DNA from 4 places in the Micromonospora sp. NRRL B-16802 genome. Region 3 is predicted to be linked to each of the others. Evidence: riboswitches for the same ligand, from Rfam matches in the RefSeq annotation. Region 3 holds a riboswitch; each other region holds the start of a gene.
The links. Region 3 has a riboswitch for cyclic di-AMP ahead of ADK66_RS16540 (transglycosylase family protein). Riboswitches for the same ligand answer to the same signal wherever they lie in the genome.
Positions count from the first base shown of each region.

Region 1: linked by a shared signal. The riboswitch ahead of ADK66_RS05085 (C39 family peptidase) and the one ahead of ADK66_RS16540 (transglycosylase family protein) in region 3 are both predicted to bind cyclic di-AMP.
Region 2: linked by a shared signal. The riboswitch ahead of ADK66_RS23675 (hypothetical protein) and the one ahead of ADK66_RS16540 (transglycosylase family protein) in region 3 are both predicted to bind cyclic di-AMP.
Region 4: linked by a shared signal. The riboswitch ahead of ADK66_RS01520 (NlpC/P60 family protein) and the one ahead of ADK66_RS16540 (transglycosylase family protein) in region 3 are both predicted to bind cyclic di-AMP.

Region 1 covers NZ_LGEB01000024.1:59,100-66,446, reverse strand. The annotation lists gene ADK66_RS05105 (glycosyltransferase) at 1-343, opposite strand, end outside; gene ADK66_RS05100 (acyltransferase) at 569-1,753, shown strand; gene ADK66_RS05095 (hypothetical protein) at 1,848-2,291, shown strand; gene ADK66_RS05090 (hypothetical protein) at 2,441-3,223, shown strand; cyclic di-AMP (ydaO/yuaA leader) riboswitch at 3,512-3,653, shown strand; gene ADK66_RS05085 (C39 family peptidase) at 3,898-4,749, shown strand; gene ADK66_RS05080 (alpha/beta fold hydrolase) at 4,886-5,632, shown strand; gene ADK66_RS05075 (CDP-glycerol glycerophosphotransferase family protein) at 5,652-7,337, opposite strand.
Region 2 covers NZ_LGEB01000086.1:119,345-126,691, forward strand. The annotation lists gene ADK66_RS23670 (carbonic anhydrase) at 1-37, shown strand, start outside; gene ADK66_RS23675 (hypothetical protein) at 121-1,140, opposite strand; cyclic di-AMP (ydaO/yuaA leader) riboswitch at 1,145-1,275, opposite strand; gene ADK66_RS23680 (YibE/F family protein) at 1,442-2,779, opposite strand; gene ADK66_RS23685 (heavy metal translocating P-type ATPase) at 3,092-5,185, shown strand; gene ADK66_RS23690 (metal-sensitive transcriptional regulator) at 5,255-5,551, opposite strand; gene ADK66_RS23695 (heavy-metal-associated domain-containing protein) at 5,702-5,911, shown strand; gene ADK66_RS23700 (hypothetical protein) at 5,926-6,894, shown strand; gene ADK66_RS23705 (cation-translocating P-type ATPase) at 6,906-7,347, shown strand, end outside.
Region 3 covers NZ_LGEB01000062.1:37,925-45,271, reverse strand. The annotation lists gene ADK66_RS16550 (SDR family oxidoreductase) at 12-710, opposite strand; gene htpG (molecular chaperone HtpG) at 872-2,788, shown strand; cyclic di-AMP (ydaO/yuaA leader) riboswitch at 3,009-3,182, shown strand; gene ADK66_RS16540 (transglycosylase family protein) at 3,185-3,868, shown strand; gene ADK66_RS16535 (hypothetical protein) at 3,942-4,295, opposite strand; gene dinB (DNA polymerase IV) at 4,390-5,577, opposite strand; gene ADK66_RS16525 (VOC family protein) at 5,679-6,116, opposite strand; gene ADK66_RS16520 (YafY family protein) at 6,239-7,252, shown strand; gene ADK66_RS16515 (GNAT family N-acetyltransferase) at 7,269-7,347, opposite strand, start outside.
Region 4 covers NZ_LGEB01000001.1:323,785-331,131, reverse strand. The annotation lists gene ADK66_RS01565 (glyoxalase/bleomycin resistance/extradiol dioxygenase family protein) at 1-146, opposite strand, end outside; gene ADK66_RS01560 (PQQ-binding-like beta-propeller repeat protein) at 242-1,564, opposite strand; gene ADK66_RS01555 (contact-dependent growth inhibition system immunity protein) at 1,593-1,874, shown strand; gene ADK66_RS01550 (hypothetical protein) at 2,027-2,437, opposite strand; gene ADK66_RS01545 (helix-turn-helix transcriptional regulator) at 2,424-2,618, opposite strand; gene ADK66_RS32105 (hypothetical protein) at 2,628-2,918, shown strand; tRNA gene ADK66_RS01540 (tRNA-Gly) at 2,935-3,008, opposite strand; gene ADK66_RS01535 (zinc metalloprotease) at 3,211-4,194, shown strand; gene ADK66_RS01530 (pyridoxamine 5'-phosphate oxidase family protein) at 4,262-4,819, opposite strand; gene dcd (dCTP deaminase) at 4,897-5,475, shown strand; gene ADK66_RS01520 (NlpC/P60 family protein) at 5,551-6,591, opposite strand; cyclic di-AMP (ydaO/yuaA leader) riboswitch at 6,605-6,742, opposite strand; gene ADK66_RS01515 (N-acetylmuramoyl-L-alanine amidase) at 6,977-7,347, shown strand, end outside.

The sequences.
Region 1 (7,347 bases), on a different contig from region 3:
GCACCGCCGCGACAGTGCCCGGGGGGAGCCAGTCGTCGCTGTCGACGAACCAGACGTACCGGCCGGTGGCCACGTCGAGGCCCGCGTTGCGGGCCAGGCCGAGACCCACGTTGCTTGCCAGGTGTACGACCCGGACGCCGTCGCGCCCGGCGGCGTACGAGCGCAGCATCGTGCCGCAGCCGTCCGGCGAGGCGTCGTCGACGGCGATCATCTCGACGGCGTTCGACTCGCCGGCCGGGATGTCGGCCCGGATCGACTCGAGGCACTGGTACAGGTACGCCTCGACGCCGTAGACCGGCACGACGATGCTCAGCAGCGGTGCCTGCGTCGGCTCATTGACCACGCCGCCACCATTGACGACGAGGATGGCCAGCCCCGGAACCTGACGTGGCGGCGGAAGGTGAGATTCCTGAACTCCGGCGGAGCGGGAGGTAAACAACGGCCGCCCGGTTCACCCGGGAGTGACCCGGTAAGGTGCCCCGGTGCGGCCTTCCGGGGCCGCCACGTCGTTTGACCCGGGCCGAGGAGGAGACGTGCTGGTGACCCTGCGAAGCGTCGGGACCCCGGCATGACGAGCACCGCTGACGCCGCGGCGGCGCCGCCCGCGCCCGCGTTCGCCAGGCTTCCCTCGCTGACCGGGCTGCGGTGGATCGCCGCGCTGCTGGTGTTCGGCTTCCACGCCGGCACGATGCGGATCATCGCCGAGCCGGACTTCAAGGCCGTTGTCGACGCGGTGTTCTCCCTGGGCCTGTCCGGGGTGCAGTTCTTCTTCATCCTGAGCGGTTTCGTGCTTGTCTGGTCGGCCCGCCCAGGCGACTCACGGCGCGCCTTCTGGCGACGGCGGGTCGCCAAGATCTATCCGAACCACCTGGTGTTGTGGGCGGCGGCGCTGCTTGTCGCCTGGTGGTTCGCCGACCCGGTGCTGCCGGCGGCGGCGCTGGAGAACCTGTTGCTGTTGCAGGCGTGGGATCCCCGGCCGGGCTGGTTCTACAGCATCAACACGGTGAGCTGGTCGCTCTCCTGCGAGTTCTTCTTCTACCTCTGCCTGCCGCTGGCGCTGCCCCTGCTGCGCCGGGCCCGTCCGGCGGTGCTCTGGACGCTGATCGTCGCGCTGCCTCTGCTGATCCTCGCGCTCTGGCCGGCACAGCAGTTGGTGCCGGAGGTCAGCCGGTGGTGGTTCACGCAGATCTTCCCGCCCGTACGGTCGCTGGAGTTCTGGCTTGGTGCGGTGGCGGCCGAGCTGATGCGCCGGGGCCTCTGGCGCGGTCCTGGCCTGACGACGGCCACCGTGATCTTCGTGGCGACCTGGGTGGCCGCCTCGCAGTGGATCCGCGCCGAACTGTGGACCACCCTGCTCGCTGTCGCGTACCTGCTGGTGATCACCGCCGCCGCGGACGCGGACGTGCGGGACCGGCGCTCGCCGTGGCGCTCCCGTCCGCTGGTGTGGCTCGGCGAGGTCTCCTTCGCCTTCTATCTGGTGCACGTGCTGGTGATGACGAGCGTGCTGCGGTGGAGCGGGGACTGGGGGACCGGCTTCCAAGGGTGGCGCGGCCCGGCTGTGGTGCTCGGGTTCCTGGTGGTCAGCCTGATCCTGGCCGGGTTGCTGCACCGCTACGTCGAGACGCCACTGATGCGCCGACTGGCACCGCGCCGCCCGGCCCGCCCGTCGGCCGTCCCTCGGCAACGGACCGCCGACACCGAGGCCGGGGCCGGAAAGCCCGACGACCGATCGACGTACGCCGACTCGCGCTGACGGGTCCAACCTGGTCAAACGCGGTCCGGCGCGGCGTGCGTCGACACGCCCGGCGCCCGATGCGCCCGGTCGGCGCCGGCGGTAGCGTGAGACCGTGCTTCCGGTCGCGCTCACCTGTCCTCTGTGGTGGGTGGCGCGCTGGTCGACACGGCTGCTGACCAGCTTCGCCGTCGCCGCGCTCGCGCTCGGCCCAGGCCCGCAGTCGACGGCAGCCGCCGGGGCACCGCCGCCAGCCGCCGGGTCAGCGACTGTCGGCGTCGGGTCGTCCGCGTCGTCGTCCCTCACCGCCGCCCCGGTGCTGCGCCTCGGGCTGCAAACGTCCGTCGCCGCCGAGATGGCCGCGAGGTTCACCGTCGCCGACGTGTCGGCCGCCGACGAGGCGACCACGGTGCGGTCGACCGACCCTGTCCCGCCCAGCGGCGTGGGCGGTGTGCCTGCCGCCACGGCAGAGTCGTTGCCGGCGCGTCCGGCCACCGATCCGTTGCCCCGCGCCGACGAGCCGACCCGGCCGGGCACCCGGGCACCGCCGGGCCGCTGAGCCACACCGCGACACCTGTCGCGATCACCGGGACACCGTCCCGCCGCCGCGCCTGACGACACATCACCTCGCACCGGCCGACCGTGGCCCCCTGGCCCGGACGCTCGTGCGGCTTCCCATCGCAACGCTCTCCCACCGAGGTGCCGACCATGGAGACCGTCGTCTTCTACGAGTTCCTGACCGAGGTGCCGCAGGCCGCCGCCATCTGGTCGGCCCTGCTCCTGCTGACACTGACAGTGCTCGCCGTCCTGGTCGCCCGTCCGGAGCGGGACGGGTCGGCCGCCGAGCGGGACGGGGAGGCCGCCGAGCCGGCGCCCACCGCCCGTGAGGCCGCCGTCGCCGAGGCCGCCGACCTGCGCCGGTACGCCGAGGAGGTGGCCGTCGCCGCGGCCCGCGCGGCGCAGACCGCCCGCCGACGGCGTGCGGCCTGGCTGACTGCTCAGGAGCAGGTGGAGCAGACCTGGGCGCGGTACGACGAGGCGGACGCCGTGGCCCGCCGGTTCGCCGGCGCCGGGGCGCTGCCCACCCCGCGAACCCCGCGCACCCCCGCCGAGTACGCCATCCGGGAGCGCTACCTGCACCGGGCGGCGATGGCCGCGTACTGGCGGGGGGACCTGACCATGCGGCAGCTCGGCGACGTGTTCGGCCACCGGCACGGCTGGGATCCACGACGGCACCCGGTGGAGCAGGAGGTGCTGATCAGCCGGGCGGCCCGGGAGACGCGGCGGGCCGACTACGAGGCTGCCGCCGGACGGGAACGGGCGGCCTGGCGCGACGCCGAGCTGGCGGCGTCTGCGGCGCGCGCCCTGGCCGAGGAGGCGTACGCGGCGGCGGCCCGGTTGCGGCCGACCCGGGTGGCGGCCCGCCGCACCGTCCGTGTCGCGGCTCTGCCGGCGGCGGCGGCGCGGTGGCGCCCGGCGCGGGTGGGGTGAAACGCGCCGATTATTCGGTGAGCCCGGTCACACGCGCGGGAAATCGGGCGGCTGGCGCGTTCGGCCGGATTGTTCCCGCAGATCCGGCGGCATTGTCGACGACGTGTCCGCTTGTCGACCTACGGTGCCTCCGTAACCGCTCGTCCCATCGAGTCACGTCAGCGGCAAGACGCCCGGAAATTGTCGCCCCGTTCAAGGTTTACGCAGGTGAGCGAGGCTTGGCAGGGCTCTGGGCGGCCAGTAGGGTTCGTCCCGTCCGGTGCGGTAATCGATCGCGAATGGCGACGCCGCACCGACCCGCTCAATCGTGATCAACGAACCGGGGACCCACAAGTACGTCCGGGGTGAATCCGCGAGCCACGGCCCGCGGTAGGGCGATCTTCCCGCCCGAATCCGTCAGCTAACCCGGTAGGCGGTGTCGGAAGGAGTTCCATCCCCATGCAGCACCCGCACACCCCTCGGCTATTCCTCCGCCTTCACGGCGTCGCGGTACCCACGCTTGCCCTCCTCGTGGCGGTGAGCTGACCCCCAGGGTCACCGCATTTCCCGCCCGGCCGCGCCGGGCGTTTCCCTGAGCGGTTCCACCATCCGCGGACCACGGTCCGCGCGCTGGCGCGTGCCCGGATACCGGCTGCCCCCGGTGTGCCGCTCTCCCCCTGAACCGTGGAGGACCCGTGAAGCACACCCTGCAGCGTCAGCTGCGTCGCCTCGCCACCGAACGCCCGTACCAGATCGCCGTCGCCTCCGCCGCGGCCCTCGCCATCGCGACCACCACCGGCGCCCTGGTGGCCGGTGCCGACGAAGCCCCCGTCGGCCAGCACACCGCGTCGACAGTCGCCGAGATGCGCAGCGACACCGCCGCCTCCCGCGGCGACGCCCGGGACGCGGACCCCTCGGCCAGCGCCGCCCCGACCAGCGCCAGCCCGAGCAGCGCCGCCCCCTCCGCAAGCGCCGCATCGCCGGCCGCCAAGGCCAGCAGCGACCCGGACCTGACCGCCAAGAAGGCAGCGCCGAAGCCGCCCGCGACAAAGGTGCTCGACTTCCGCTACCAGGCGCAGAACACCTACTACAACTGCGGCCCGGCGGCCGTCCGCAACGCACTCAGCGCCACCGGCATCAACCGCACCCAGGACCAGTTGGGCGCCGAGCTGGGCACCACCGAGATGGGCACCAACTCGGCCCTGGACACCACACGGGTGCTCAACGCCGAGGTGAAGGGCTCCCCGTACCGGACCCGGATGTTCGCCGGCTCGCCCAGCCCGGCCCAGATGGACCGCCTCCAGGCTGACGTCGTCACCGCGATCACCGACGGCCGTGGCGTGGTGGCCAACGTGGCCGGGGACGCCGTCGACACCAACGGCGGCTGGCACTCCTTCGGCGGCGGGCACTACGTCGCGGTGGTCGGCTACAAGGACGACGGCCGTACCGTGCGGATCGCCGACTCGGCGAACGCGGCCTACGGCGAGTACTGGATGACCACGATCAACCTCGCCAACTGGATCGCAACTCGGGGTTACTCCGCCTGACCCTGGCGTGAGGCCCCACCAGACGCCGCGGGCGCCGTCTCCCACGAGGGGCCGGCGCTCGCGGCGTCTTCGTCGACGCCGGGCCAGGGCGGCGACGGCTCTCGTCGCGGGCTGTGAACCGTGGGAGACTGCGGCCGTGCTGGATGAATCGGGTGGTCACGCCGACCGTAGGCCGGTCCTGCTTCTGCTGCACGGCATGGGGGCTACCGGTGACGTCTGGCTGCCCTGGGCGCCACTGCTGGAGCAGCACTGGCCCGGCAGGTGGCTGGCACCCGACCTCGCCGGCCACGGCTGGTCGGCGCCGCTGCCGACGTACTCCTTCGAAGGTTTCGCCAACCGCATCGCCCAGGCCCTGGCGCCCGGCGACCGCATCGTGGTCCTCGGGCACTCGCTGGGTGGGGTCGTCGGCCTGGCGCTGGCCGCCCGCGCCGCCGGAACGCCAGTGGACGCCGTGGTGGGGCTCGGCATCAAGGCCGTCTGGACGCCGGACGAGCTGACCCGCGCCGCCGACGTAGCGGCCCGCCCGGTCAGTTGGTTCGCCAGCCGGTCCGAGGCGGCCCGTCGCTACCTGCGGGTCGCGGGGCTTGCCGGCCTGGTCCCGCCGGACCACCCGATGGTGGACGCCGGCCTGCGCCAGATCGACGGCCGGTGGCGCCTCGCGATGGACACTGGCGCGTTCGCCGTCGGGGAGCCCGATCTCGCCGCGCTCCTGGCCGCGACCGACGTGCCGGTGGTGCTGGCGCGCGGCGAGCACGACACGATGGTCACCGACGCGCAGCTCAAGGAGTACGGGGTGCCGGTCGCCACGCTGCCCGGGCTCGGGCACAACGCGCACGTGGAGGACCCGGCGGCCGTGCTGGCGCTGCTGGACGCCTACCGCTGACGCTCGGCACGCCTCTGGTTCAGGCCAGCGGAGTGAGCTGCGTCGACCGCTCGGTCGAGTGGTCCGTCGACGCCAACTCCCGGCGGGCGGCGGTCAGGAACGCCTCGGCGTACGACTCGGCGGGGAAGTCACCCAGGTAACGCCTGCGGGTCGCCCAGCGCGCCTCGGCCAGCGGGTCGGTGTCGAGCAGGGCGGTCAGCACCTCGTCGGCGTTCGACATGTCCCGGCGCAGCACGTAGCCCGACGCGGCAAGCGGGAAGTTCTCGGTGAACCGTTCGCCCTCGTCGCCCATGTCGGTGACGGCGTACGGCTTGCCGGAGTAGAGGTAGTCCGAGATCACCCCGGACACGTCGGAGATCAGCGCGTCGGAGCGGTTGACGCACTCGGTCAGGCTCAGCTCCCGGGCCGCAGCCCCGACCACGTGCGGTCGCCCGGTGCGGTTCCGGTCGGCGACCAGCAGCTCGGTGAGCCGGCCCAGTTGACGGGCGGATGCCGGGTTCTGCGTCGTGTACGGGTGGGCCCGCAGGATCACCGTCGCGCCGCGTGCCAGCAGCCGCCGCAGCAGCGCCTCGGCTACCGGCAGCGAGCAGTAGTCGGCGTCGGCGTGGTGCCCCGTCCAGGTCGGCGTGTAGAGCACAGTGGGCTGGGCCAGCCCGACGGCCGGCTCCGGGCGTACCTGGATCGACTCGACCTGCGGGCGGCCCACCACGACGAACTTCTCCGCGGGGATCTGTATGCCGGCGCGGGCGTACCTGTCGATCGCCGCCGGACCGGCCACGAAGATCCGGTCGAAGATTCCCGAGACCGGGTTGGCGCTGGGCGCCTTGTCGCTGTCGCCGTGGTGCAGCTGCACGTGGGTGAGCTGGGTGAACCGGATGCAGTGGCTGTTCTTCGCGCCGTGGTTGACGTAGAAGGCGGTGCGCAGGCTCGGCACCAGCGCCTCGTCCATGGTCCGCAGGGTGGGGCAGTAGACCACTGGCGCGCTTGTGGCCGCGGCGATCGGCGCGAGGAACTCCGGCTCGCGCACCATGACCAGGAAGGGGCGGCCGATCCGCTCCAGGTACGGCAGCCACATGGTGACCTGATATTCCGAGCCGGGCGGCGCGGAGAAGTGCAGCAGGAACTCCGGCTGGTGCCGGCGCAGTGCGCGAGCCACCGGGTTGCCACCGCTGGCAGGCCGGAACCGCCGCCGGGCCAGGTCCAGCGCGACAGCCCCGGCGCCGGCGCCAACCAGGAGGCTGGCGGCCAGCGCGACGACGGCGGGCAGAGCGAGCGCGGCGGCCACCGCCACGACGGCGAGCAGCCCGAGCAGGGCGGTGCCGAGCTGACCGGCGATCAGCGGGGTCCACGTCCGTACCGGCAGGTTGGCTGCCCGGATCTCCAGGTTGCCGGCGGTCCGCAGCGGCCCCACCAGCAGCACCAGCCCCAGCAGGACCAGGGCGGTGGCGGCGAGCGCCAGGTCGAACCCGTCGTCAAGCCGTCGGGCGTAGCCGACCAGCACGGCGGCGGCGATCAGCGTGGTCTCCGCCACGAGGTCGGCGCCGGGCCGGACTCGCTGTTCGGCGGCGGCCGCCGCCAGCGCGGCGACAGCCAGCGCCAGCCCCCAACCGGTGGCGCCGGTCAGCGCCACCACGACGAACGCCAGCACGGCCAGGCCGACGCTCAGGCACCGGGCGGCCAACTTTCGGACCAGGTCACCGCGCATGTCGCTCCGT
Region 2 (7,347 bases), on a different contig from region 3:
CGTCCCGGACGGCCCGGCCGCGACCGCCGCTGCCTGACAGGACCCGGACCGCCGACCCGCCACGTGCGACGAGGGCCGCCCCGCGTGCTGCGGGGCGGCCCTCGTCTGCGGTACGTGCCGTCAGAGCAGTGACATGTGGACGTGGTCGGTGTGGTTCGACGGTCCGCTGTACGAGCTCCACCCGGTCGCCGGGAACCAGATCTGCCGGTTCCAGATCACGTAGTAGATGCCGAGTCGGTCGGCGTTGCGGATGAGGAACGCGGCGACGTTGTTGCCGTACTTGCGGGTGTCCTCGTTGTGCCACGGGGAGAAGCCGCTCTTCTGAAGCGACCAGTCGCAGGCGCGGCCCTTCGGGTGCTCCCACGGCCCGCCGGGGCGGTAGCAGCCGACGAACCGGGTGAAGCCGGCCCGCCTGACCTCCTTGTAGGCGTGCAGGGTGCGTGGTGTGACGCAGCCGGAGGTGGTCGGGTCGTCCTCGCTGCACGACTGCGGCTTCCAGTCGCCGTCGGCGGTGCGACCCGGGCCGATCCTCGCGACCGGCGAGGTGGCGTCCACGAGACCGCCTGTGAAGCCCTTGCCGCCGACGAGGGAGAGCGCCTTGTCCGCCTCGCTCTTGCGCTTGGCCATCAGGGCTGTCTGCTTCTGCTGCTCGCGGACCTCCGTGTCGAGGGCCAGCTTGGCCTGCTCGGCGCGGGACTTGACCGCGTTGACCTCGGCGAGCTTCTTCTCGTTGACCATGTTGAGCTCGTCGAGCGCCGCGGCCCGCTTGACGAAGGTGTCGGGGGCGGTGCTGTCCAGCAGCATCGCCATCGCGCCGACGCGGCCGGTGCGGTACGACTGGGCGGCGATCTGCGCGACCTGCGGTTCCAACGCGTCCAGGTCGGCCCTGGCCCGCTCGACCTCGATCGCCAACTCCAGCTGTCGCTTCTTGGATTTGTCCAGCTTGGACTTTGCCGCGGAGTAGTCGCGGTTGGCCTGCTCGATGACGTCGTTGAGCAGCTTCGGCTCGCCGTCCTCCTCGTGCCCGGACGGGGTGGGGGTCGTCGGGGCGGCATGGGCCGGTACGGGCCCGGCGAGCACGGTCAGTGCGGCGATCACGGCCACCACAGGTGTCAACCAGCGGCGTAGGGGTGCCGTCACAATGTTCCCTTCCGTCGACCGCCGACCGGGTTAGCTGACGGGTTCGGGGCGGAAGTGGCCCCTACCGCTGGCGCGGATTCACCCCAGGTACCTGGGTCCCCGGCTCGCCGGTTGGCGATTGGGCGGTGGCACCGCAGGCGCCGCTTCGCGCCTTCATCGGTAACCGGCAGCGAGGTTACCCGAGAGTCGGCCGGGTGAGCTACGCCTGGATGCCCATCAAAAGCGTCATATCGCCATGGCGTTGAGTGACCAGTGCTGCTGTCGTCGGGGCGAGGGCCCGATCTGGTCACGCTGAGGAGTGTCACCATGCCGTCTTCGTGCTCCTGTCCGGCTCTGGCCACTGGTCGGTGGCGGTGGATGGGGATGGGGTGTGCTCGGGGTCGGGCCGGCCCGCGCGTGGACGGCTGAGGGCGGCCAGTACGTCGGCTCGCTCCGGTCGCGGCCGGGGCGCGTCGCCGGTCGGGGTCGACCCGGCGGCGGTCACCAGGGCGGCCAGCCCGGTGGTAAGCGGTACGGCGGCGATCAGGCCGAGCGTGGCGACCGCGCTGCGGACGATCTCCTGCGCCAGGAACTCGCTTGTCAGGATCTGTGTGATGGGTCGTGTGTCGGCGGTGAGCAGGAGCAGCAGCGGCAGCGAGGCGCCCGCGTACGCCAGGACGATGGTGTTGACCGTGGAGGCGATGTGGGCGCGGCCGACCCGCGTGGCCGCCCGGTAGAGCTGCAACCGGCTCAGCCCCGGGTTGGCGTTCGCCAGCTCGGTGACGGTGGCGGCCTGGGTGACAGTCACGTCGTCGAGTACGCCGAGTGAGCCGATGATGATTCCGGCGAGCAGCAGGCCGTGCAGGTCCACGTCGGCCTGGAACATCGACAGCGTGGTGGCGTCCTCGCTGCCGAAGCCGGTCAGGTTGGTGGCGGCCGTGGCGATTGTGGCGAGCACTCCGGTGAGGATCAGGCTGCCCAGGGTGCCGAGGACCGCGACCGAGGTCTGTGCGGTGACCCCGTGGGTCAGATAGAGCACCACGAACATGATGAGCGCGGCGCCGACCACCGCCACCAGCAGCGGTGACCCACCGGCGGCGATGCCCGGCAGCACGAAGGTGAGCAGGATGGCGAAGCTGGCCGCGAGCCCCGCCAGCGCGGCGAGGCCCCGCCACCGGCCGAACGCGACGATCGCGGCGGCGAAGACCACCGCCAGCCACAGCAGCGGCGTTCCCCGCTGGTGCTCGGCGATGTTCCAACTGCTGGCGGCGGGATCGGTCGGGTCGGTCAGCTCGACCATTATGACGTCGTCGCCGACCTCGACCCGGGGCGCGCCCGGCCCGGCGGGAATCGGGGTCTGGACCTGCTGGCCGGCGTTCGGCCCGTCCTCGACGCGGACGTCCACCGTGCCGCAGGGTCCGGCCGACGGGCCGCCCTCGGGTGCCGGCGCTGGCGGGCAGGGTTCGGTAACCACCCGGGTCACGGTGCCGTGGTACCGCGGCACGTCCGCCCCGCCATCGGTCTGCGGCGACCCGTCCCGTGGCCAGAGCACCACCGCCGCGAGGACGGTTGCCACGAAGAGCGGCACCACCGTCGCGACGAGGATCCGTCGCACCCGCGGCGGGGCGGGTGGCGCGGAATGGCTGTGGTCGGAACCCAATGCGAGACTCCCAACGATCCGGTGCGAAGTACGTGTCAGCGGAGCGGTCGGTTCACCGTCGACGGGGGAAACGCCGCGGGAAGCGCGCCGGATCGTCGCCCGGCGATCGTCCGATCACGGACGGTCAACGTCCGGCCCAGTCGACGGGAAGCGACGCCACGACGTGGTGGCGTCGCAGCCTGACTGCGCGGCGGCGTATGGAGGCTCATCCTGGGAGATGCTATCCAGCCCGTATCGGGGCGGCAGTTCGTGACGGGGTGTCGGATAAGCGAACCGCTCGCGCGGCAGCCCTCGGCCGGGCATGTTTGAGGCATGCCGCCTCTGTCACCACCCGACCCCGACCACAAGCGGCACGGCATCCCCGCCGCACACACCGGGCATGACAAGCACGCCGGGCATGACAAGCACGCCGGGCATGACAAGCACGCCGGGCACGATCCGGCGATGTTCCGTCGCCGCTTCTGGGTCTGCCTGGTGCTCACCATCCCGGTGGTGGTGACCAGTCAGCTCGTATCGGATCAGTTGGTTCTGAGCTGGGACTTCCCCGGCCGGTCCTGGCTGGGCCCGGTGCTCGGCTCGGTGGTGTTCTGGTGGGGTGGTTGGCCGTTCCTGGTGGGCGCGGTCCGGGAGGTGCGGGACCGGGCGCCGGGCATGATGCTGCTGATCGCGATGGCGATCACAGTGGCCTACACCGCGTCGCTGGCTACCAGCCTGGGTGCCTTCGACCTGGACTTCTGGTGGGAGTTGGCAGCGCTGGTCACCATCATGCTGCTCGGGCACTGGCAGGAGATGAAGGCCATCGGGCAGGCCCGGGGCGCACTCGCGGCACTGGCCGCGCTGCTGCCGGACGAGGCCGAGCGGGTGGCCACGGACGGGCAGGTCGAGGCGGTGCCGGTGACCGACCTGCGGGTGGACGACGTGGTGCTGGTCCGCCCGGGGGGTCGGGTGCCGGCGGACGGTCGAATCGTCGACGGCAGCGCGGAACTCGACGAATCGATGATCACCGGCGAGTCGCGGCCGGTCGCGCGGTCGGCGGGCGACCGGGTGGTGGCCGGCACCGTGGCCACCGACTCGGCGATCCGGGTACGCGTCGAGGCGCTCGGCGAGCAGACCGCGCTCGCCGGCATCCAGCGGATGGTCGCGCAGGCGCAGGCCTCCGGTGGCCGCGCGCAACTGCTTGCCGACCGGTTCGCCGCCGCGCTGTTCTACGTGGCCACCGGCACGGCCGTGCTGACAGTGCTGGTCTGGACGGCGCTCGGCCGGCCCGACGAGGCGGTGATCCGCGCGGTCACCGTCCTGGTGATCGCCTGCCCGCACGCGCTCGGGCTGGCCATCCCCCTGGTCGTCGCGCTGTCGACCGCGCTTGCCGCGCGGTCCGGGATCCTCGTCAAGGACCGGTTGGCGTTGGAGCGTATGCGCACAGTGGGCGCGGTGCTCTTCGACAAGACCGGCACCCTGACCCGGGGCGAGCACGTGGTCACCGACGTGGTGGTGGCACCGGGCACCGACCGGGACGAAGTGCTGCGCATCGCGGCGGGCGTCGAGTCCGACAGTGAACATCCCTTGGCCCGCGCGATCGTGTCGGCGGCCGGTCGCGCCGGCCCGGCTCCGGCTGCCGGATTCCGGTCGCTGCCGGGCCGTGGGGTGCAGGCCACCATCGACGGCGCGGAGTACGCGGTGGGCGGGCCGGCGCTGTTGCGGGAACGGGGACTGTCGCTTCCGGCGGACGTGGAGGAGGCGACCGGGCGGTGGTCGACGCGAGGTGCGGCGGTGCTGCATCTGGTACGGCTGCCGGAGACCGTGCTCGGCGCGTTCGCGCTTACCGACGAGGTACGTCCGGAGGCCCGTCGGGCCATCGACGAGCTGCGCGCCGAGGGTGTCCGGACGATCGCCATGATCACCGGTGACGCCCGCCCGGTGGCGGAGGCGGTCGCGGCGGAACTCGGCTTCCGGCCCGGAGTCGACGAGGTTTTCGCCGAGGTGCTGCCTGCGGAGAAGGACAGCCGGGTGGCCGAACTCCAGCGGCGGGGGTTGACAGTGGCGATGGTCGGCGACGGGGTGAACGATGCGCCTGCGTTGGCGCGTGCGGACGTGGGCATCGCCATCGGTGCGGGCACTGACGTCGCGATCGAGTCCGCCGGGGTGGTGCTGGCGTCCTCGGACCCGCGTGGGGTGGGTGCCGTGGTCCGCCTGTCCCGGGCGTCGTACCGGAAGATGCGGCAGAACCTCGCCTGGGCGGCCGGCTACAACGTGGTGGCGTTGCCGCTGGCAGCGGGAGTGCTGGCGGGGGCCGGTGTGGCGTTGAGCCCGGCGGTTGCCGCGCTGCTGATGTCGGCGTCCACCATCGTGGTGGCGCTCAACGCACAGTTGCTGCGCCGGGTCAGGCTCGGGCCGGCAGCGGACTGAGGGCCAACGGCGGGCTGGGAGCGAACCGGCGCGGCAGCGGGCTGAGGGCCGGCAGCGGGCTGAGGACCGTCAGCCGCGCTTCATGAGTCGTCCGACCGCCGCCATCATCTCGGTGGCCATCTCGTCGGCCCGGCCCTCGGCGGCACCCTCGTGCATGCAGTGCCGGGCGTGCCCGTCGAGCAGGCCCAGCGCCACCTTGTCGAGTGCGGCCTGGATCGCGGAGATCTGCGTGAGCACGTCGATGCAGTACCGGTCCTCGTCGACCATCTTCTCGATGCCCCGGACCTGCCCCTCGACACGGCGGAGCCGGGTGAGCAGCTGGTCCTTGCTGGCGGTGTACCCGCGGATCGGGGTCGGTGTGGTCATGGCGACCAGGATAGCTTACCCCTGGGGGGTATGGTACTGTCGCTCTCGCTGATACCCCCACCGGGTATCGGTACATCACAAACGCACGGGTCCGCCTTCGCCTTACCCCCCGGGGGTATATGGTCGGAGGTGACGGAGGGAGTTCGTTCGATGGTCAGCACGACGTACCAGGTGAAGGGCATGACCTGCGGGCACTGCGTCAGCGCGGTCAGCTCCGAGGTGGGTGCCATCGCGGGCGTGCACGACGTCCAGGTCGACCTCGCCAGCGGCCAGGTCACCGTCAGCAGTGAGCAGCCGGTGGCTGTGGAGGACATCCGGGCCGCCGTCGACGAGGCCGGTTACGACCTCGTCGAGGCGTGATCGAAAGGCGTGCGATGAACACGGTCACCAGACTGGGCGGCTTCGCCCTCGGTCTCGCGGCGGTCTTCGGCGCGGCGTACGGGATCGGCCGGGTCGCTGACCCGGCCGCCCCGGTCGCCGAGAGCCGCCACGACGGCGGTGCCGCACACGCCTCGGACCCCACCGAGCAGGGTGGGCACGACGAGGCGGCCGGGCTGCCCGGCGGCCTGCTCGTCTCCGACCGTGGCTACACCCTCGAACCGGTCGCCGCCCCGGCCGGCGAATTCGCCTTCCGGGTCACCGGGCCGGACGGCCAGCCGGTCACCCGGTACGACGTGGCGCACGACAAGCGCATGCACCTGATCGTGGCCCGGCGGGACCTGTCCGGCTTCCGCCACGTCCACCCCGACCTCGCACCGGACGGCACCTGGCGGGTCGACACCCCGCTGGCAGGCCCCGGGCAGTGGCGGGCGTTCGCCGACTTCACCCCGACCGGCGGTGAACCGCTGACCCTCGGAGTGGACGTGACAGTCCCCGGCGCGCTGACCGAGCGCCCCCTGCCTGCCCCGGCCACCAGCACCACCGTCGACGGCTACACGGTCACGCTGGCCGGTGAGCCGCAGCCCGGCCGCACCTCACCACTCACACTCACCGTCAGCCGGGACGGCCAGCCGGTCACCGACCTGGAGCCCTACCTGGGCGCGTACGGGCATCTGGTGGCGCTGCGCCGGGGCGACCTGGCGTACCTGCACGTCCACCCGGAGGGAGCGCCCGGCGACGGGCGGACCCGGCCCGGCCCGGATGTCACGTTCTTCGCCGAGGTGCCGTCGGTCGGCAGCTACCGGCTCTACCTGGACTTCCGGCACGGCGGTCGGGTGCACACCGCCGAGTTCACAGTCGTCGCCGGCACCCCGACGGCGGACGCCCCGACGACCGGCGCCGAGCCCACCCCGAGCGGATCCGCGCCGGCCGACCACGGCACCCCCGGCCACGGGCACAACTGACGGGACGGACGATGACCACCACAAGTAGACCGCTGCCCGAGGCGCCGAACCGGATCGAGCTGGCCATCGGCGGGATGACCTGCGCCGCCTGTGCCGCCCGGATCGAGAAGAAGCTGAACCGGATGGACGGGGTCAGCGCCACAGTCAACTACGCCACCGAGAAGGCCACCGTCCGGTACGCCGACGCTGTCACACCTGACGACCTGATCGAGACCGTGCAGAAGACCGGCTACACGGCCGCTGTGCCGTCGCCGCCCGCCGCCACCGAGGAGCCGGTCGACCCGCTGAAGGGGCCGCGTACCCGGCTGTGGGTCTCCGCGGTGCTCACCGTGCCGGTGATCGTGCTGGCAATGGTGCCGCCCTGGCAGTTCGACTACTGGCAGTGGCTGTCGCTGGTTCTGGCCGCCCCGGTGGTGGTGTGGGGTGGGTTGCCGTTCCACCGGGCAGCCTGGA
Region 3 (7,347 bases):
GCGTCGAGAGGTCAGGGGAGCTGCGGGTAGAGCGCGCCCACCCCGCCGGCGAGCCCGGCCTGGACCTGCCGACTGATGTCGTCGGCGACGATCTCGTAGGCGTCGGACTCGATGCCGTCCACGCCGATCCGGGCGATGACCGCCGGGTCGGACTTCGGCTGGGTGACGGTGGCGGCCATGTCGGTGTCCATGTACCCGACGTGCAGGCTGGCGACCCGGATGCCCCGCTCGGCGAGCTGGACGCGCAGCGCGTTGGTCATCGCCCACTCGGCCGACTTCGCGGCGCCGTACGCCCCGGCCGCGGGGAAGTTCAGCCAGGACAGCACGGAGAGCACGTTGAGGATCGTCCCGCCGCCGTTGCCGGCGATGACGGGAGCGAATGCCCGGACCATCGACAGGGTGCCGAGGTAGTGGGTCTCCAGTTCGAGCCGAACGAGGTCCAGGTCGCCGTCGAGCAGGTCGGTGCGGGAGTCGATGCCGGCGTTGTTGATCAGGATGTTCACATTTCCGGCCAGCTCGGCGGCGGCGGCCACCGAGGCGGGGTCGGTGATGTCGAGGCGTACCGGCGTCACGCCGGGCATGTCGACGGTGTCCGGATTGCGGGCGGCGGCGTAGACGGTCGCGCCGCGGGCGAGTAACTCGGCGGCCAGGTGCCTGCCGAAGCCGCGGTTGGCGCCGGTGACGAGGGCGGTGCTTCCAGCAATCTTCATGGGCGTCACGCTATCGGGCCTGGCTTGCGTTAAGCAAAGTCAGCTAGGTCACGGGACGGCCCGGCTCGATCGGGAATACGACTCGGATGCGGCCACCGCCTCGCCCGTGACGGCTCGTATCCTTTCGGCGAACCTCCGCACGAGCCGAGAAGGGAGACGGTGTGAGCAACCAGGCCGAGACATTGGAGTTCCAGGCTGAGGCGCGTCAGCTCCTGCAGTTGGTGGTCCACTCGATCTATTCGAACAAGGACGTCTTCCTGCGGGAACTCATCTCGAACGCGTCCGACGCGCTGGACAAGCTGCGGCTGGCCACGCTTGTCGACAAGGACCTCGCCGCCGACACCGACGACCTGCACGTCGCCATCGAGGTCGACAGGGACGCCCGCACCCTGACCGTCCGGGACAACGGCATCGGCATGACCCGCGACGAGGTGGTCGGGCTGATCGGCACGATCGCCAAGTCCGGCACCGCCGAGCTGCTGCGCCAACTACGGGAGTCCGCCGACGCCCGCGCCTCGCAGGACCTGATCGGCCAGTTCGGCGTCGGCTTCTACGCCGCGTTCATGGTCGCCGACCGGGTAACCCTGCTGACCCGCAAGGCCGGCGAGACCGGCGGCACCCGCTGGGAGTCCACAGGCGAGGGGACGTACTCGATCGAGCCCGTCGCCGAGGCACCCCAGGGCACGGCGGTGACCCTGCACCTCAAGCCCGCCGACACCGAGGACAACCTGCACGACTACACCGCCGAGTGGACCATCCGCGAGATCGTCAAGCGATACTCCGACTTCATCGCCTGGCCGATCCGGATGACCGTCGAACGCCCCGGCACCGACGGCGCGGACCCCACCAGCGAGGTGCAGACCCTCAACTCGATGAAGGCGCTCTGGGCGCGACCCCGCGACGAGGTCGACGCCGCCGAGTACAACGAGTTCTACAAACACGTCAGCCACGACTGGGCCGACCCGCTCGAGGTCGTGCACATGAAGGGCGAGGGCACCTTCGAGTACGAGGCGCTGCTCTTCCTGCCCAGCCACGCCCCACTGGACCTGTTCTCCCCGCAGGGCCGCCGGGGCGTCCAGCTCTACGTCAAGCGCGTGTTCATCATGGACGACTGCGAGGCGCTGGTCCCCACCTACCTGCGCTTCGTCAAGGGAGTGGTCGACGCCCACGACCTGTCGCTGAACATCTCCCGGGAGATCCTCCAGCAGGACCGCCAGATCCAGATCGTCCGCCGCCGCCTGGTGAAGAAGGTCCTCGCCGCAGTCAAGGACCTCAAGGCCAACCACGCCGAGCGCTACCAGACCTTCTGGAAGGAGTTCGGCACTGTCGTCAAGGAAGGGCTCATCGACGACACCGACAACCGCGACACCCTGCTGGAGATCCTGTCGGTGGCCTCCACCCACGACCCGGCCGAGCTCACCGACCTGGCCGGCTACGTCTCCCGGATGAAGGACGGCCAGAGCGACATCTGGTACGCCACCGGCGACTCCCGGGCCACCATCGAGAACTCCCCGCACCTGGAGGCGTTCCGGGCCAAGGGCCACGAGGTGCTGCTGCTCACCGACCCTGTCGACGAGGTGTGGGTGGAGCGGGTCGGCACGTACGACGGCCGGCCGCTGCGCTCGATCGCCAAGGGCGAGGTCGACCTGGACACCGACGAGGAAAAGCAGCAGGCCGAGTCCGAGCGCGAGCAGCAGCGGCAGGAGTTCGCGGCGCTCGTGGACTGGCTCGGCACGACCCTTGCCGACAGCGTCCGGGAGGTCCGCCTGTCGTCGCGGCTCACCACCTCACCGGCCTGTGTGGTGGGTGACGCGCACGACCTCACGCCGACACTGGAGAAGATGTACCGGGCGATGGGGCACGAGATCCCGTCGACGAAGCGCATCCTGGAGATCAATCCCGGTCATCCTCTGGTAGCCGCGCTGCGCAAGGCCCACGAGCAGGGCGATTCCGCCGAGACCCTCACCGAAACCGCCGAGCTGCTGTACGGCCTGGCGGTGCTCGCCGAGGGCGGCGACCTGGCCGACCCGGCCCGCTTCACCCGTACGCTCGCCGACCGGCTGGCCCGCACCCTGTAGCCAGGTGCCCCGGCCGGTGGTGGCCCGCGTTGTCGGGCTCCACCGGCCGGGGATCGGCAGATCTGATCGGAAGCGGTCCATCATGGCCGCTGCAGAGCTGGACGCCGCCCGCAACCGCTGAGCGCGCCGCTCAGCGCGGCCCGGTGAAGAACTTCACAGGGGTTGGGCGATCGATGCCGGCCGTGCCTAACGTCGGTCGGGTTCGCCATCGCGGACGCCACGACCGGTAACGCCAAATCCTGCCCCCGGTCGTCGGAACCCAGTCACCCGGGCAGGAGCGGGGGACCCAAACGTTCCTCGGTGCATCGTCACCTCGGGGTGAAGCCGCCATCGCGCGGCCGGGCTCCTCGGCCCGAACCCGACAGCTCACCTCGCCGGCGTGGAGGAAGCACACTCATGACGTCTGTCTATACCCCCCGTCATCGACGGGTCAGCACCCGCCGTATCGCCGTCGGCACCCTGGCCGTCGGCGCGGTCACCGGTGCCGTGGCGCTCTTCGGCCCGGCCGCCCCGGCCCAGGCCGCCGTCAACTGGGACGCCATCGCCAAGTGCGAGTCCGGTGGCAACTGGAAGATCAACACCGGCAACGGCTACTACGGCGGGTTGCAGTTCTCGCAGAGCACCTGGGCCGGCTACGGCGGCAAGAAGTACGCCGCCCGCGCCGACCTGGCGAGCCGCAGCGAGCAGATCACCATCGCCGAGAAGGTGCTCAAGGGGCAGGGCATCGGCGCGTGGCCGACCTGCGGCAAGAAGGCCGGGGCGTCGGGCGGCTCGGCCACGAAGTCCTCGACGAAGCCCACCACGAAGTCGAAGTCGACCGCCAAGTCGAAGTCCACTCCGAAGGCCGACAAGCCCGCCCAGCGGTCGTCGCGCGGTGAGCAGCCGGCGACCCGCAGTAACAAGCGCACCGCCCCGGCGGCCAGCGGCGACACCTATGTGGTGAAGTCGGGCGACACCCTGTCGGAGATCGCGCAGAGCCACCGGCAGGACGGCGGCTGGCAGGCCCTCTACGAGCGCAACCGGCAGGTCGTCGGTGCCGACCCGGGCCTGATCTTCCCCGGGCAGCGGCTCAGCCTCTGACGTACGACACAGCGGGCGCCCGATCGGATTCCGGTCGGGCGCCCGCTGGCGTGTCGCTGACGTGGCGGAGGCGTCAGGCGGCCGAAGCCCGCGACGCCGAGACCGCTTCGCCGGACCGGGTCCGCCGCGGGTGGAAGGACTCCTGGGTGGACCAGTTGTCCGGTGTCTCGTCGTGGCCGTCCCACTGCGGGGCGGCCGTCGGCGGTGTCTCGGCCCCGCCTCGGGCGAGCCGCAGCGACTGTTCAGCGTTCCCGCGCGCCGCGCATGGGTACGGTTCCCCGGCGCAGAGCAGGTTGCCGCAGACGCCGTCCTCGGTCGGCTCGTGGGCGTCGAGCACGTCGAGCGCCAGCTGCCACAGCAGCGGGTCGGTCACGTCGTGCGGACGCTCGGCACGCCGGCTCGCGCGGTTGCTGCTGTCGTCGGACATGGTGGTCCCCCCTCAAGGCTGATCGTCACAACGTCTCCGATCATGCCGTCGCTAAACCCTCCAGCTGCTGTGATATCCGCCGCCACCAGGCGGATCAGTCCGGCAGAAGAGGCATTTCGACACCCGAATCCCGGCCCAGCAGCACCGCGCGGGTCAACGCCGTCGACCCGAACCGGTCCCGGACCGCGTCCACGGCGGCGTCCAGGTCCGCCCCGGGGACGGCGTCGAACGGCAACTCCGGTTGCACAGGGTTGTCGTCGAGGTTGCCCACCGACACCCCGATCAGCGTGACGCCCCGCCTGTCGATCTCCGGCAGCGCCGTACGCAGCAGCGCCCGCGCGGCGGCGAGCAGGGGCGTGGTGTCCGCGGTCGCCTTGCGCACTGTGTGCGAGCGGGTTGCCCGGGTGTAGTCGCCGAAGCGCAGCCGCAGCAGCACCGTGCGCCCGGACCGGCCAGCCGCCCGCATCCGCCGGGTGACCCGGTCGACAAGGCCCGCCAGGATGGCGTCCAGCTCCGTGGCCGCGTGCGGGGTGCGGCTCAGCGCGTGCTGGGCGCCCATCGAGCCGCGCCGCCGGCCGACCTGCACCGCCCGCGGGTCACGGTTGTGCGCCAGGGCGTGCAGGTGCCGGCCGGCGCCCGCGCCGAGCAGGGACACCAACGCCGCCTCGCCGAGCCGGGCGACATCGCCGACGGTACGGATCCGGCGCTCCCGCAACTTCGCGGCGGTGACCGGGCCGACGCCCCAGAGTCGCTCCACTGGCAGCGGGTGCAGGAACGCCACCTCGGCGTCGGGCGCGACGACAAGCAACCCGTCCGGCTTCGCCACCCCACTGGCCACCTTCGCCAGGAACTTCGTGCGCGCCACACCCACCGTGATCGGCAGGCCGATCTGCTCGCGGACCTCCCGGCGCAGCCGGTCGGCGATGTCCACAGGCGCACCGGCCAGCCGCCGCAGGCCACCAACGTCGAGGAACGCCTCGTCGATGGAGAGCCCTTCGACCAGTGGCGTGGTCTGCCGGAAGATCTCGAACACCGCCCGGCTTGCCCGCGTGTACGCCGACATCCGGGGCGGCACCACTATCGCGTCCGGGCACAGCCGCCGCGCCTGCTGCCCACCCATCGCGCTGCGGACGCCCCGCGCCTTCGCCTCGTAGCTGGCAGCCAGCACCACGCCGCCGCCGACGATCACCGGACGGCCGCGCAGACGCGGGTCGTCACGCTGCTCGACCGACGCGTAGAACGCGTCCAGGTCGGCGTGCAGGATGCTGGCTCCGGGCGACACGTACATATGTTCGCATGGCGCGTACGATCACGGCAGTGAGCTGGGTGAACGCGGACGTGTCGGCCCCCGCGTGGCTCTCGCGACGCGGCCCGGGGGCCAGCTCAGTCGAGGCAGAATTCGTTGCCCTCGGGGTCGGCCAGCACGAGGTGGCCGGCGTTGAGCGGGGGAGCGGGCTCGTGCCGCGCGAGCCGGCTGGCACCGCGCCCGACGAGCCGGTCGGCCTCCGCCTCCAGCGCCGCCATCCGTTCGTCGCCGGTCAGCTCGGGGGCGGTCCGCACGTCGAGGTGTACGCGGTTCTTGGCCTGCTTGCCCTCGGACACCCGCTGGAAGAACAGGCGTGGCCCCGACCCGGCGGGGTCGACGACCGCCGAGGCGTCGTTGCGGTTCTCCGGCGGCACGCCCATCGCCTCCAGCGCCTGATCCCAGGACTCGAAGTCGCCCGGCGGGCCCTGCACCTCGTAGCCGAGGGTGTCGGCCCAGAACGCGGCAAGTGCGCCCGGGTCGGCGGCGTCGAACGTTATCTGCACCTCGCGGGCCATGTCAGCTCGCCTCCCGTCGGTTCTGCCGGATGTCGCCAGTGGTTCTCGTGTGGTCGGTCATGGTCCCAGCCTTCCGCAGCCGGCGGACAGGAACGTTCCGCGATCTGTGCAACGATCGGCCGGTGACCGTGGAGGCGACGACCGAGCGGGTGCTACGGATGCTGGCGCTGCTCCAGCGGCGGTCGTCCTGGACCGCCGACGAACTCGCCGCCGAGTTCGGCGTCACCGCACGTTGCGTCCGCCGCGACGTGCAACGCCTGCGCACTCTCGGCTACCCGGTGCACGGCACGTCGGGCGTCGGCGGTGGCTACCGCCTCGGCGCGGGCACCCGGCTGCCACCGCTGCTGCTCGACGACGAGGAGGCGATCGCGACAGCTGTCTCCCTGCGGCTGGCGTCCGGAGGTACGGTCGCCGGTGCGGGCGAGGCGGCGCTGCGGGCGCTGACGAAGCTGGACCAGGTGATGCCGGCGCGGCTGCGCGCGGAGGTGCGGGCCGTGCACGGCGCCACCGACACCCTCATCGGACCGGTCGTCGAGATCGACGCGGAGCTGCTGGTGACGCTCGCCCGCGCCTGCCGCGACGCGGTGCGGGTGCGGTTCCGGTACGCCGGCCGTGACGGTGCCGACCGGGAACGGACTGTCGAGCCGATCCGCATGGTCACGACCGGCCGCCGCTGGTATCTGATGGCGCGGGACGTCGACCGCGACGACTGGCGCACGTTCCGCCTGGACCGGATGCGCGACGCGGTCACCACTACCTGGCGCTTCCGCCTGGGCGAGCACCCGGACCCTGTCGCGTTCGTGCAGCGGTCCGTGACCGGGGCGCCGTACCGGTATCTCGCCCGGGTGCGGGTGCACGCCCCGTCCGAGCGGGTGCGGGAGCTGGTGCCGCCCCAGGTCGGGCGGGTCGAGGACGACGGCGACGGGTGGTGCCTGCTGGTCGTCGGAGGCGAGACCCTGGACTGGCTCGCCGCGCACATCGCACGCCTGGGCCTCGACGTGCAGGTGTTGGAGCCTCCAGAGCTGCGTCAGGCCGCCGCCCAGCTCGCCCACCGCCTGGCGGCGATGGCCGGCGCCGCGCCGGGGTCACCAGGCGTCGCGGCACCAGGCGTCGCGGCACCGGGCGACGTGGCCTAGCGACGGACGGCCCGGGTCACAGGTCTTCGAACGGTCGGGCATAGCGGAACTTCCCGCGGATCGATTCGCGCCAGGCGTTCAACGGCCGTGCCTGG
Region 4 (7,347 bases), on a different contig from region 3:
CTGCTGCCCAACCGGAGGGCCACGAACTCCGGCTCGCCGTCCTCGGGAAAACGATAGGTCAGCTCGAAGCCGACCACATCCCGGTAGAACGCGATCAGTCGTGGCAGGTCTGTCGTCGTCACGATGGGGAACGCCTCGGTGAACACGCGCGACCACCTCCTGACCGGACACTAACCGGTACGAGCGGGGTCGCAGGCCGCCCGACGGCCGGGTCATGGCCGCCGCTGAATTTCGTTGGAGGCTAGAGGATCGGGTGCACATTCCCTTGGATCTCGAGCAACCCGTCGTCGACGAAGCAGATCCTGCCGGGGAACGGGTCGGACAGCCTTCCGTCCGGGGAGAATGCCCAGCACGTGTCGGTCTTCGCTCCGGTGAAGTCGCGGGTCGCACCCGAGAGTCCTATCCAGCCGGAGGACACGTCGACGTTGCCGACACGGATCGTGACAGCCTCGGGGATCTTGACGGTCCGACCGGTTCCGGGATTCCACAGGGCGGCTCCGGAGTCGACATCGAGCAGTGCCCAAACGTCGGGTGTCCGTTGCTCCCCGCTGACCAGCTGCACCTTGCGGGTGCCAGGGGGAGGTGCGATGCGGCTGCTCCGCCCCGTCGTGACGTCGATCCCGACGACCTCGGCACGATCGGTGGGAGTGAAAACCGTCGAGCCGCTGCCGTCGACGTGCCAGGGCTGCTCCACCGACGTCGACCAGAGGGGCCGACCGTCGGCCGGCGAGCGTCCGGCGAGCTTCTTGCCGTCCGCTTGCAGCAGCACCTCACCCACGATCCGGGCCGCCACCGAGCAGTCGACGTCGGCGATGGTGGTGCGCCCCTCTACCAGGTCGATCAACTCGACGTTCCCTTTGCGCTTCTCATCCCTGACGAGAAGCACGTGCGACTGCTCACGTGCTGGTGAGAAGCGGTCGACGGGGCCGAGGTCGCACTCCATAACGGCCCGGCCGCTCTGCCGCCAGAGCGTCGCTCCAGTGGCGAGGTCGAGAGCCGTCGCCTCGGCTCCGTCCCTGGCAGCGACGACCAGAACCTTCCCGTCGTGCGCGATGCCACGACCCGCCACCGTTGACCGCCAGATCTCACGACCTGTGGCCGGGTCGACGCCGATCGAGCCGTCTTTCGTGCCGATGACGACCAGGCGGTCGTCGACGAGCAGCGGTGTCGCATCAGGTCCTTCATGCGCCCAGGCAACCGCCCCGGTCTCGGCGTGTCGGGCGGTGCCACCAATGATGATCAGGTCACCCGTCCTGGCTGACTCGCCATTCGGTCTCTGCGCGTCAGCGGGCATCTTCCACCGCGGCGGCGACTGCGGGAAGCCGGTGACGGCCACGACGGCGCCGGCGACGATGACGACGGCCGCCCCCGTGCTCAACGCGATCCTTGAGGCGGTGCCACGTGCCACCAGTGCGACGGTCCAGACGACACCGACCACCACGGCGGCGACACCGATTCCGTACGCGAGGTGACCCCATCTCCAAGCGATCGTCGCCATGATCAGGCCTGCGCCCGCAAGCACGACGAGGCTGGCGCCAGCGGTGTAGTGGCGAGGACGGTTCACATCATCAGCGTATGCGAATGGATCAGGGGTGCCGATCGACGGATCCTGGCGGCGACGTCGAGTTGCTTCCGTCGAGGACCTGGGCATCATGCTCGGGCAAGAGATCGGCGTGCCGGCTCTGCTGCCTCTCGCGGTAAAAGTCCTGCTCCGCGACCCTGTGGCCGAGGGCGACCACTACCCGGGCGGCGACCTGCTCTCCAGTGTTTCTGTGGCCCACTGCGGTCCCGACGGCCACTGGCGGTACGTCATCGACAACCCGTTTGGCACTGCCGAGCCGGCGATTAACCACGGTGAGCGACAGGACGCGTAAGTCCTGCCCCTGGTGCCAGCGGTGCCGCTGACCGCAGCCGCCGCGTGCTCGTGGCCCGACATGGTGGGTACCCCAACGATATGGGAATTGTCGATGAACGGCGGGCCGCTGTGGAGGCCGAGGCGGGGTTTCGAGGGCGCTCCCGGGCTCGTTCAGCGGCGGATACGCTGAACGACAAGGGCCAGCACGTATGCCAATCCGGCGATCGCACCGAGTGCCGCGTAGGGCATCCCGTCCTGTCCCCGCGCGATCTCAACAACGAACCCGATCAACACCGCGCATGTCAACGTCACACCGGAAAATACGGTCGCGTCTTTGTCGATCTGGTTGATGCGTTCGTCTCGGCGCTCAAGCAGGCCCGTGACCGTCTCGCTCTTGCGGCTCAAGACGAGGAGCGCCACCGCGAGGGCCAGCATGATACCGAAGCCCTGGAGGCCGAACCTGCGGTCACCGCCAATCCACCCCGCCACGAAATAGGTCAGACCACACAGGACCGCGAAGCCCGGGATTCCCCACCTGCTCCATGACCCCGTCTTACGGATCGTCCTGTCACTGCTCGACATGAAAGACCTCCTCCACAGACGTCTCGAAGAAGCGCGCCAACCCGATCGCGAGCGGAAGGGAAGGCAGGTACTTCCCTGTCTCGATGGAGTTGATCGTTTGCCGCGATACTCCCATCGCCGTCGCAAGCTCGCCCTGCGACAGGCCACGACGCGTCCGCAGCGCCCGTACCGTGTTGCGCATGTGTCAAGGATGCTTGTCAGGCTTGCCGCTGTCAAGCAAGCTTTACAAGCAGGGGACGCTGAGCGCGACTTCCAGACACGGCCCAAGGGCCCGCCTCCGTTACGCCACCGCCGGGAGGCCGACAAGGGCATCGCCGACGCGATCGACAAGGCGGTCAAGGCTGCCCGGCGCAAGGCGAACAAGCGCAAGGTCAAGTGTGTTGCCGAGGGCTACGGACCGGCCGCCGAGGCGAGCCAATGGCCCATCCCTGTTTCAGCAAGACCTAGAACCACGGAAACCCTGGTGGGACGTCTGTCCTGACCAGGGCTTCTGTGTGTGGAGCGGGTGACGGGAATCGAACCCGCACTGTCAGCTTGGGAAGCTGATGTTCTGCCATTGAACTACACCCGCGAGCGGCACCACTGTACCCGAGTCGCCCAGCCGGTGCACCCAGGCACCCCCGAGCGCCGGCCGGCGACCCCGCCCTGCAAGAAGTTTCCTCACGGCAACATATAGCCGTTCTCAAATGCATCGATGGGTTGTAACGTCAGCCACACGTTCTCAGCCCTGGCGTGACACACCCCCTGCCGCGCCGCCAGAAAGAGGTGGGCCCATGGGACCCCGTCCCAACCTGCTGACCCGGCGTGCCGCCGGTGTCGCATCGACAACCCTCGCGCTGCTGCTCAGCACCGCTGCGGTGGGTGTCGTTCCGGCCGCTTCGGCCTTCTCGGCGGCGCCCGACGGCGCCTGCGTGGAGCAGGCCGACAGCCACGCCGACGCCCGGATGAAGCCCGGTGGCGCAGCCAAGCACGACCCGAACGAGTTGACCGTCAACCAGGTCCGCGAGCGGGAAGCCGACATGGCTGCGGCGCTGCGGGAGCGCGCCAACTATCGGACAGGTGCTGGCGCTACGGCGCTGGCCACCGTCACCATCCCGGTGGTGGTGCACGTGATCCAGGAGAACACCACCCGCGCGGGCGGCAACATCCCGGACTCGATGATCACCTCGCAGATCAATGTCCTCAACCAGGCGTACGCCGGTGCGACGGGCGGCGCGGTCACCGCGTTCGCCTTCCGGCTCGACAGGATCAACCGGGTGACGAACCCGTCGTGGTACCCGATCGTGCAGGGCTCGTCGGCGGAGCGGTCGATGAAGTCCTCGCTGCGGACCGGCGGCAAGAACACGCTCAACATCTACCTCGGCGAGTTGAGCAACAACCTGCTGGGCTGGGCGACCTTCCCGCAGCGCAACCTGAGCAGCATGGACGGCGTGGTCGTGCTGAGCGAGTCGCTGCCGGGCGGCACCTCGACCAACTACAACCAGGGCGACACCGGCACCCACGAGGTGGGGCACTGGCTGAACCTCTACCACACCTTCCAGGGCGGCTGCGGCGGCTCGGGTGACAGCGTCAGCGACACCCCGGCCGAGGCTTCGCCGGCCTACCAGTGCCCGACCGGGCGGAACACCTGCTCGGCGACCGGGCTGGACCCGATCACCAACTTCATGGACTACACCTACGACTCGTGCATGTACCAGTTCACCCCGGGCCAGGCCAGCCGCATGCTGACCGCCTGGAACGCGTACCGCGCGGCGTAGCTGTCCCGCGTACACCTGGTGCCGGCTCCGCCACGACGGAGCCGGCACCAGCGTTTCTGGGCCGTGGTCAGGCGGCGGCCGTCGTGCACTTGACGTCGCGGCTGAGGCGGGTCGGGCGAGCCTGGGGTACGCCGAGCGGCGCGGCCGCCGGGGCTCGCGGGTCGAGCCAGACCCGAACGGCCGGACGGCTCGGCGGGAGACCAGGAATGCCGGTGATCTGGTGCTCACGGCGGGTCAGCATCGCCACGTCGACGGTGAACTCGAAGAGCCGCCAGTCGACCTGCGGCTCGGCTCGGGCGGTCTGCGCCAGCCGGGCCACCCGGGCCGGGTCGGTAACCGGCGAGGCGTGCCCCGCCACGTACGCCTCGTCGTCGCTCTCCTCCGGTGGGAACGAGTGCAGGGCGTAACGGCCGTCGCGTTCGAGATCGCGGCGCTTCGGCGAGTCGATGATGAAGCAGAACAGGCCCTCGTCGGTGATGACCGGGGACACCGGATGGACGCGGGGACCGCCGTCGGCGCGGACCGTGGCCAGATAGCCGAAGCCCGGCCCGTACTGCTGCAGGAGAACGCGGATCCCGTCGGCGAGGCGGGGCTCGTCGGCGGCAAAATCGGACCAGGAAGCCATGAGGGCATTCTATCGAACAAATGTACGAGAGGCGACCTCGACACGCTGGTCACCGGCTGCCTCGCTATGGTGGTCCGATGCTGCTCTCCGACCGCGACCTGGTCACCGAGATCAAGGCCGGCACGCTGGGCCTGGAGCCTTTCGAGCCCACTCTGGTTCAACCGTCCAGCATCGACGTAAGACTCGACAGGCTGTTCCGGGTCTTCAACAACCACCTCTACACGCACATCGATCCGGCCATGCAGCAGGACGACCTGACCTCGGTGGTCGAGGTGCCCGACGGCGAGCCGTTCGTGCTGCACCCGGGCGAGTTCGTACTTGCCTCGACGCTTGAGGTGATCTCCCTCGGCGAGCAGCTCGCCGGCCGTCTGGAGGGCAAGTCCAGCCTGGGCCGTCTCGGACTGCTCACCCACTCCACCGCCGGCTTCATCGACCCGGGTTTCTCCGGTCACGTGACGCTGGAGCTGTCAAACGTGGCGAACCTGCCGATCACCCTCTGGCCGGGCATGAAGATCGGGCAGCTGTGCATCTTCCGGCTCTCCTCGCCGGCCGAGCACCCGTACGGCTCGGTGGTCTACGGCTCGCGCTACCAGGGCCAGCGGGGGCCGACGCCGAGCCGCTCCTGGCAGAACTGGCGCGCCTGGCCGACCCGTTGAGCCGCACGCCCGTCCGGTGTTAGTAAGGGGCCCCTTCTCTACACGAGGCGTTAGGAAGGGGCCCCTCCTTACACCTCAGCCGGGACGGCCGTAACTGTGGATCGGGCCGTCGTCGACCTTCTTCATCTTGACGGGTTGACCGGCCTGGGAGGCGTGCACCACCCAGCCGTCACCGACGTACATGCCCACGTGGTGGATGTCGCTGTAGTAGAAGACCAGGTCACCGGGGCGGAGGTCGGCGCGGCTGACGTCCTTTGTCACCCGGCTCTGCTGCGCGGCGTTGTGCGGCAGTGACACGCCGGCCTTGGCCCACGCGGCAAGCATCAGCCCCGAGCAGTCGTACGAGTTCGGGCCCTCGGCGCCCCACACGTAGGGCTTGCCGATCTGGGCGCAGGCGAACTTGACCGCCGTGCCCGCCCCGCCTCCGGGGTAGCTGGCCGGGCAGGGCGCCGGACGCAGCGGACCCCCGCCGCCGTTGCCGTACACCTTGAGGCGCAGCTTCTGTAGCTTGTCGATCTCGGCGTTGATCTGCTTCTTCTTCGCCGCCAACTGCGCCTCGGTCAGGGTCAGCTCGGCGACCAACTCGTCCAGCGGCGCCTTCTGCCGGGCCAACTCGTCGCGCAGGTCGGCCACCTGCTTCACGTCCTGCTGCTGGTTGTGGGCGAACCGGTCGAGCATTTCGAGCTGGCCGACCATCTCGCTTGGCGAGCGGCTGCCGAGCATCGCGTTGACAGTGGAGACGTTCTCACCCATGTACGCGCGGACGGCCAGGGCGCTGACCTTGTCCATGGCGGCGTCGACCTGGCGCTCCAGCGGGGCGATCCTGGCGGCCAGCGCGCTTGCCTGCTTACGCTTGGCGGCCAGCTCGGTGCGGGTGGAGTTGTGCCGTTCGATGATCGGTTCGAGCTTGTTCCAGTCGGCGTCGATCTGGCGTTCGATCTCGGCGACGGACGGGTCCGCGTGCGCGGCCGTGGCGCTGCCGGTCAGGACGACGGCGACGCCGACCATGGCGGCGAGAGCTGTGGTGAAGCGGGACCAGCGTTGACGCGGCACGATCGACAGGGGGTCGGCTGAGGCCGACCGCTCGGACGACGGCCGCGGGGCATGGAGTGCCACCGGGGTTCCGTACTCCTTCTTCCTGACCGCCTACCGGGTTAGCTGACGGGTTCGGGCGGGAAGTCGACGCCCTACCGCACGATCTGCGGATTCACCCCGAGGGAACCTGGGTCCCCGGCTCACTCGTCGAGCGACTCGGCGGTGCCGGTCCGTTACCGCCCGGGATGGGCAGACCTGCTACCGGGCCGACGATTGACCAGAGTAGAGATGACCGTTACCGATCCGCAACCCGTGCGGCAGTGACACTCCGTGGCGATTCTGCGGGGTCACGGACCGTGCGCGAAGGTTTTTTTCTGCCTGTATCCGAATATGGAAAGGTATTGACGGGAGCTCCCGGCCGGCGGGAGGGTGACCTCACAGTTACCCACGCAATCTAGGGGGTTCGATGCACCGTCCAACCCTGCCGTCCCGTCGGCGCACATTGCTGGTCACCGCCGTGGTCGCCGTGACCGTGGTGCCACTGCCCGCCGGTCCGGTCGCCGCCGCACCAACGGCCGACCGCCAGCAGCAGTACGCTGCCGCAGCGAGCGAGTACGGCGTACCGACCGACGTGCTGCTCGGGGTCTCCTATCTGGAGTCCCGCTGGGACAGCAACGCCGGCACGCCCAGCACCAGCGGCGGCTACGGCCCGATGCACCTGACCGACGCCCGGCACGTGACCGCCCTGCCCGGGCGCGGGCACCACGACACCGGCACCGAGGACCCGCGCGGCGACGACTCGCGTACCGCGCTGGCACCCCGCGAAGCCTCGGAGCC